One region of the Paracoccus sp. Arc7-R13 genome, then DNA from elsewhere that is predicted to be linked to it. Evidence: riboswitches for the same ligand, from Rfam matches in the RefSeq annotation. Region 1 holds a riboswitch; the other holds the start of a gene.

What was found. A riboswitch is a leader RNA that binds a small molecule or an ion and turns the genes downstream of it on or off. The one in region 1 is predicted to bind thiamine pyrophosphate.
Region 2: another riboswitch for thiamine pyrophosphate. It lies ahead of thiC (phosphomethylpyrimidine synthase ThiC); the one in region 1 lies ahead of thiD (bifunctional hydroxymethylpyrimidine kinase/phosphomethylpyrimidine kinase).

Annotation. Positions count from the first base shown of each region.
Region 1 is NZ_CP034810.1:2,384,581-2,388,142, forward strand. Features, by position in the region: gene EOJ32_RS11880 (DEAD/DEAH box helicase) at 1-469, opposite strand, end outside; gene EOJ32_RS11885 (acyl-CoA thioesterase) at 617-1,093, opposite strand; TPP riboswitch at 1,188-1,288, shown strand; gene thiD (bifunctional hydroxymethylpyrimidine kinase/phosphomethylpyrimidine kinase) at 1,347-2,162, shown strand; gene EOJ32_RS11895 (FAD-dependent oxidoreductase) at 2,155-3,114, shown strand; gene thiS (sulfur carrier protein ThiS) at 3,104-3,301, shown strand; gene EOJ32_RS11905 (thiazole synthase) at 3,305-3,562, shown strand, end outside.
Region 2 is NZ_CP034810.1:1,633,329-1,636,890, reverse strand. Features, by position in the region: gene EOJ32_RS08115 (hypothetical protein) at 1-354, opposite strand, end outside; partial or broken gene thiC (phosphomethylpyrimidine synthase ThiC) at 456-2,206, opposite strand; TPP riboswitch at 2,287-2,406, opposite strand; gene EOJ32_RS08100 (1-deoxy-D-xylulose-5-phosphate synthase N-terminal domain-containing protein) at 3,139-3,562, opposite strand, start outside.

The sequences.
Region 1 (3,562 bases):
CGTCGGCCTCGTCCAGCACGGCCGCGCGCAGGTCCGACAGGTCCAGGCTGCCGCGGTCGATATGGTCGCGCAGGCGGCCGGGCGTGCCGACCACGATCTGCGCGCCGCGCTGCAGGGCGCGTTTTTCGTTGCGATAGTCCATACCGCCGACGCAGGTCGCGATCTGCGCGCCGGTCCCGGCATAAAGCCATTCCAGCTCGCGTGCGACCTGCAGCGCCAGTTCGCGCGTGGGCGCGATGGCCAGGGCCAGCGGCAGCTCGCCCGCGATGATGCGGTCGCCGTCCAGAAGGTCCGCGCCCATCGCCAGGCCAAAGGCCACGGTCTTGCCCGACCCGGTCTGGGCCGAGACCAGCACGTCGCGGCCCGCGGCCTCGGGCGCCAGCACCGCCGACTGCACGGCAGTCAACGTCTCATAGCCCTTGTCGGCCAACGCCGCCTGAAGCGGCGCGGGGAAATTCAGTTCAGTCATGTGATTCGCCAAAATGCGGGGGCCGTGAGCGACCCGATGAGCGGCACCTATCGTCGCTGCGACCGGCCCACCCTGCACCCGCCGCCCCGGACTAGCAGGGCCAAAGGCGGTTCCCTACGCGGTTTGGATCGCAAAGTCCACGCCCAATCAGGGGGTGTTCGACGCGGCCTCCTGGCGGGCCGCGATCTCTCGCCGCATGGCCCGCCTGACCTCGGCCGACCGCCAGCGCTGGCGGTCGATGTCGTCCTCAAGCTCGGGCTTGGGGACCGGCACAGGATGGCCGCGTTCGTCGACCGCGACCATGGTGAAATAGCAGGAATTGGTATGCCTGCGGGTGCCACGGCGGATGTTCTCGGCCTCGACCCGGATGCCGACCTCCATCGATGTGCGGCCGGTATGGTTCACCCGCGCGCGAAAGGTCACCAGCTCTCCCACGTGGATGGCCTCCTTGAAGGTCACCTGGTCGACGGACAGGGTCACCGCATATTCTCCAGACCAGCGCGACGCGCAGGCATAGGCTACCCGATCTAGGCAGGCCAAAAGCGCGCCGCCATGAACCTTGCCGCTGAAATTCGCCATGTCCGGCGACATCAGCACCGTCATCTCCAGCCCGCGCCTGTCCATCTGTCCCCCATCCGCTGCCCCGCCATCCTGCGACAATCGCGCGGGCGCGAAAAGCCCCCCTTGCGCCCCGCGCCCGCCGCGCCTAGCCTTGGGGGGCAAACCGTTGGGGTGTCCCGTCAGGGGCTGAGAGGCGACAGCCAACCCATCGAACCTGATCCGGGTCATACCGGCGGAGGGAACGGTGTAGATATCCGCGCGGCCATCGGCCCGCTCTGTGTCCCCACCCCTTTGCCCGGTCACGACCCGCCACAATATGGGGGACGACGTGACAGCACCCATTGCCCTGACCATCGCCGGGTCCGATTCGGGCGGCGGCGCCGGCATTCAGGCGGATCTGAAGACCTTTTCGGCCCTTGGCTGCTATGGCGCCAGCGTGGTGACCGCGCTGACGGCGCAGAACACCCGCACCGTGGCTTTGGTCGAACCCGCTAGCCACGCGATGATCGCAGGGCAGATGCGTGCCGTTCTGGACGATCTGGACGTCCGGGCGGTCAAGCTGGGCATGCTGGGCGGGGCTCAGGCCATCGCCACGGTGGCTGGGGGTCTGGACGGCTGCGGCCTGCCCATCGTGCTGGACCCGGTGATGGTGGCGAAATCGGGCGACCGCTTGCTGCCGCCCGATGCCACCGACGCGCTGCGTGCCCTGCTGGCATGCGCGACGCTGCTGACCCCGAACCTGCCCGAGGCCGCCTGCCTGTTGGGTTGTGCCCCGGCCACCACCCCGGCCCAGATGGCCGAACAGGGTGCTGCGCTGCGCGCCATGGGCGCGGGGGCCGTGCTGATGAAGGGTGGGCATGGCGACGGCGCGATCTGCACCGACCTTCTGGTGACCGCGCAGGGGGCGACGCCCTTCAGCGCCCGACGCCTGTCCACCCGCAACACGCATGGCACCGGCTGCACGCTGTCGGCGGCCATCGCCGCAGGCCTGGCACACGGCCTGCCGCTGGAGCAGGCGGTGGGGGTCGCACACCGCTATCTGCAACGCGCGATCGCGGCGGCGGACGATCTGTGCGTGGGGTCGGGGCACGGGCCGGTGCATCATTTCCATGCGGTCTGGTCGCATGGCTGATGTCACCATCATCGGCGCGGGCGTGGCCGGGCTGTTCGCGGCCCATGTGCTGGTGCGGCGCGGCCTGATCCCGCGCATCCTGGACCGCAACGGCGCGCCTGGCCCACACGGCTGCTCATGGTGGGCCGGCGGCATGCTGGCCCCGCAGTGCGAGGGCGTGACCGCCGACCCCGTGATCACCCGCCTTGGCGCAGAGGCCGCCGATGCCTGGTCCGCCATCACGCCCGTCACGCGGCGCGGCACGCTGGTCCTGGCGCTGGACCGCGACCGGGCGGAACTGGCCCGCTTTGCGCGCCGTGCCACGGCGCATCACCCCTGCGACAGCGCCGATCTGGAACCAGACCTGCAGCCCCGGCCCGGCCTGATCTTTCCAACCGAGGCGCATCTGGACCCCCGACGTGCCTTGGCCGACCTGGTCGCGTGGCTGGCCGCGCGCGGCATCGGCATCGAATGCGCGACCGCCGAGCCCGGCGACGTCGCAGGCCCGGTGATCGATGCCCGCGGACTGTCGGCCGCCCTGCCCGACCTCCGCGGCGTGCGCGGCGAGATGGTCGTTCTGCACGCGCCCGACATCGCCCTGACGCGGCCGGTCCGCCTGCTGCATCCGCGTCATCCGCTGTACATCGTGCCGCGCGCGGGCGGCCTGTTCATGCTGGGCGCGACCCAGATCGAAAGCGCATCCCGTGCGCGCCCTACCGCCCGGTCGGTGCTGGAACTGCTGTCGGCGGCCTATGCGCTGGACCCCCGCTTTGCAGAGAGCGCCATCGTCGAGATGGGCGCCGATCTGCGCCCGGCATTTCCGGACAACATCCCGCGCGTGACCGTCCGAGGGCGGGTGCTGCACCTGAACGGGCTGTTCCGTCACGGATACCTGATGGCCCCCGCGCTGGCGCGCCAGGCGGCCGATTACATGATCACCGAAACCAAGGGAGAACTGGTCCATGAGGATTGAGGTCAACGGAACCCCCCGCGACATCGCCGCCACCACCGTGGCCGACGCGCTGTCCGAACTGGGCTGGGGCGAGGCCCGCGTGGCCACGGCGCTGAACGGTGATTTCCTGCCCGCTGCGTCCCGCCCGACGCAGGCGCTGCGCGACGGTGACCGGCTGGAGGTCCTGGCACCCATGCAGGGAGGATAGGCGATGCGTGATTTCTATGGCGTCACCCTGCCCAACGCGCTGATGCTGGGCACCGCCCAATACCCGTCCCCGTCGGTCCTGCAGGAGGCGTTCCGCGCCAGCGGTGCGGGCGTGGCGACCGTGTCGCTGCGCCGCGAGGCCGGCCAGGGCCAGGCCTTCTGGTCGCTGATCCGAGACATGGGCGTGCGCGTGCTGCCCAACACCGCCGGCTGTCACAGCGCGCGAGAGGCCGTGACCACGGCCCGCATGGCGCGCGAAGTC
Region 2 (3,562 bases), 750 kb from region 1:
TCCACTCTCCAGTTCCTTGGTCACGATCTTATCTTCGTGTCCACGAAACCGGCAGCAGCTCACGCCGGTGTCGCCGGGGGAAGTGCGCCTGTGGCAGGCCACACGCTTGCCGGCGCGGAAGATCTCGACGGTGCCCGCCGTCATCCGTGCCCAGAGCTGCTGGCGGATCAGGTCGTGTGGCACCGAGTAATGGTGGCCTTCCAGTCGGACATGATAGACGGCACTAACCGTGGCGCGGCGCCAGTCGGCATGGACGAAACGCTCCGGAGGCAGCGGCTGCATGGCCTGGCGATCGAGCGTGTCGAGAAGGTTCTGACGCGCGGCGCCCAGATGACGGCTGACACGGGCGTTCATCTCCAAGTCGCCGTTAGCGAGTTTGGGCCTATGATGAATGCATTATCAAATGAGCCATGCGGTCCCGCACACATGCGAAACCGCATGAGGGTCATGTCGGCTCAGGTTTCCTCAACCACTCGCATGTATAGGTCGCCGCCCTCGCGGTATTTCTGCGCCATGGCGGCCATGCCCTCTTTCTGCGCCTCGGCACGGATGTCGTGGGAAATTCGCATCGAACAGAATTTCGGCCCACACATCGAACAGAAATGTGCGACCTTATGCGCCTCTTTCGGCAGGGTTTCGTCGTGGAAGGCGCGCGCCGTCTCAGGGTCCAGTGACAGATTGAACTGGTCCTCCCACCGAAACTCGAACCGAGCGCGAGACAGGGCGTCGTCGCGAAGCTTTGCCGCCAATTGCCCCTTGGCCAGGTCGGCGGCATGGGCAGCGATCTTATAGGTGATGACGCCTGTCTTTACGTCATCCCGGTCGGGCAGACCCAGATGCTCTTTGGGCGTGACATAGCAGAGCATCGCTGTGCCGAACCAGCCGATCATCGCCGCGCCGATGCCCGAGGTGATGTGATCATAGCCCGGCGCGATGTCGGTCGTCAGCGGCCCGAGGGTGTAGAACGGCGCCTCGCCGCAGACGGCAAGCTGCTTGTCCATGTTCTCCTTGATCTTGTGCATCGGCACATGGCCGGGGCCTTCGATGATGACCTGGCAGTCCTTGGCCCAAGCGATCCTGGTAAGCTCGCCCAAGGTCTCCAGTTCGGCGAATTGCGCTGTATCGTTTGCGTCCGCAATGGAGCCGGGGCGAAGCCCGTCGCCAAGGCTGAAGCTGACGTCATAGGCGCGCATGATGTCGCAGATCTCCTCGAAGCGCTCGTAGAGGAAGCTCTCGCGGTGGTGATGCAGGCACCATTTTGCCATGATTGAGCCTCCCCGGCTGACAATCCCCGTGACGCGATCCACCGTAAGCGGGATCATGTGCAGACGCACCCCCGCATGGATGGTGAAGTAGTCCACCCCCTGCTCGGCCTGCTCGATCAGCGTGTCGCGGAAGATCTCCCATGTCAGGTCTTCGGCGATGCCGCCGACCTTTTCCAACGCCTGGTAGAGCGGCACGGTGCCGATGGGCACAGGCGAATTGCGGATGATCCATTCGCGGATGTTGTGGATGTTGCGGCCCGTGGACAGGTCCATCACCGTATCCGCGCCCCAGCGGGTCGCCCAGACCATCTTCTCGACCTCTTCGGCCATCGAGGAGGTCACAGCGGAGTTGCCGATATTGGCGTTGATCTTGACCAGAAAATTGCGACCGATGATCATCGGTTCGGCTTCGGGATGGTTGATGTTGGACGGAATGACCGCCCGCCCGCGCGCCACTTCGTCGCGGACGAATTCGGGGGTGACGAAATCAGGGATGGCGGCGCCGAGGCTTTCGCCGTCGCGTACTATCCTTTCGCGGATCGCCGTGCGGCCCAAATTCTCGCGGATCGCGATGAATTCCATCTCGGGCGTGACGATGCCCGCGCGCGCATAGGCAAGCTGGGTGACCGCTTTCCCGTTCCGCGCCCGCAAGGGGCGGTGGCGGATGGGAAACTCGGGTGTTAGCCGGTCGCCTGAGGCAAAACCGTTGTCCTCGGGCTTCACAGGCGCGGAAGGCCGCGTTCGATCGCGATTTCGGCGGCCGGATCGGTATAGGGACCTGAGGAGTCATAGACCGTCACCGGCGGCTCGCCCGCGCTTGGATGCAAGGCGATCTCGCGCATGGGCACACGGATGTCGGGGTGCAGCACGCCCGGCCTGAACACCTTGACAGAGGCGGGCAGTGGTCCGGTGGTAACCGTCGGGGTTTCTTTAGATGTCATGTCGAGGCTCCTCGCGTCGCAGCATTGAAGACCCAGCACCGACGGGAGGGAATAGAATGCCCCACTGGTCGCATGCGACCGGAAAGGCATCCGCACCGTCCCTACGCCAGTATGAACTGGATCAGGTTCGTAGGGTCACAGCGCTGCCTTGCGGCCCAGCCGTATCTCAGCCCCTTGTCGGGACACCCCTGGTGAGGACGTAAGAATGCGAAAGGGTGCCTCTCTTGTCAATTGACCTCAACGACGCTCCAAGGATCGAAATCGTTCAAGATTCAAACCTCATTTACCACTTGGGTTAACCGGCTGCTTGGTCGGCATAGCTGCCGCTTGGCGGCGTCCTGGCGTTCATATTCGGAGAGCCTGATTGTACGCTGACCTATCCCCTATCAGGCGCTCCTACGAAAGATTTCAAAGTGGCGAGCCGCAGAACTGGCGCCGCGCGTTGCAATGCGGAACAGATCCGCACGACGACACTCAGCACCTCGACGGATCGACACGACGGGGAAACCTTGCCTGCCGGTCACACAGCGTTTGTGCCACTTCTTCATGCTGACAGCCGCCGAGGCGGAGGTGTCCCTTACCTTTGCTGGCGGCAGAACCAAGGAATGTATTGCAGCCGACCAGGCCTCGACGTTCTGGACAAAGGTCGAAATCGCTCTTGATAAAACCGGAGCAACCAATCTGTATAAACTCAATCGTTCGTTGGCGATCCCGGTCGGTTCTTATTAGCCGACGCGATTCAGAAAATGGCCAGCCGTACCTGTTCGTTCTTTTCAGGATAGAACCCGCTGCGACAAGACGGAAGGTCATGTCGTTTTGCGTAGGGAGGGCCATACCGATGTCTGTCAAAGTCACGTTTGCCGACTTGAAGTGGTTCAAGGGAATGCACGATTTCCAGACCGACGCGACCCCCGTCGCTAAGCTCTTGATCCTCAGCGTCCGCACCCATCATGAGTACGGGCGCCGTGGATGCGCGGCCCAGACGTCAGTCCGTTGGCCGAGGCGACGAGAGCGTCGCGGTCTATCTCAAAATGCCGATAAAGATCGCCGATGGTGCCGGTCTGTCCGAAATGCTCGACACCGTGTGGAATGGTAGCATGGCCTGCGACCGAACCCAGCCAGGCCAGCGTAGCGGGATGCCCGTCAATGACTGTGATTAAGCGGCATTGGCGCGGCAGATCGCCCAACAATCTCTCGACATGGCTGATGGCTTGGCTGTTCCCGCGTGCGCGTTCGCGCTGTGCCGCGATCCACCCGGCGTTCAAGCGGTCGGCCGAAGTAACCGCCAGCACGCCGATGTCGCGGCGCGTGGTGCCGATCAGCCCTGCCGCCGCGATCGCTTGGTCGGCCACGGCG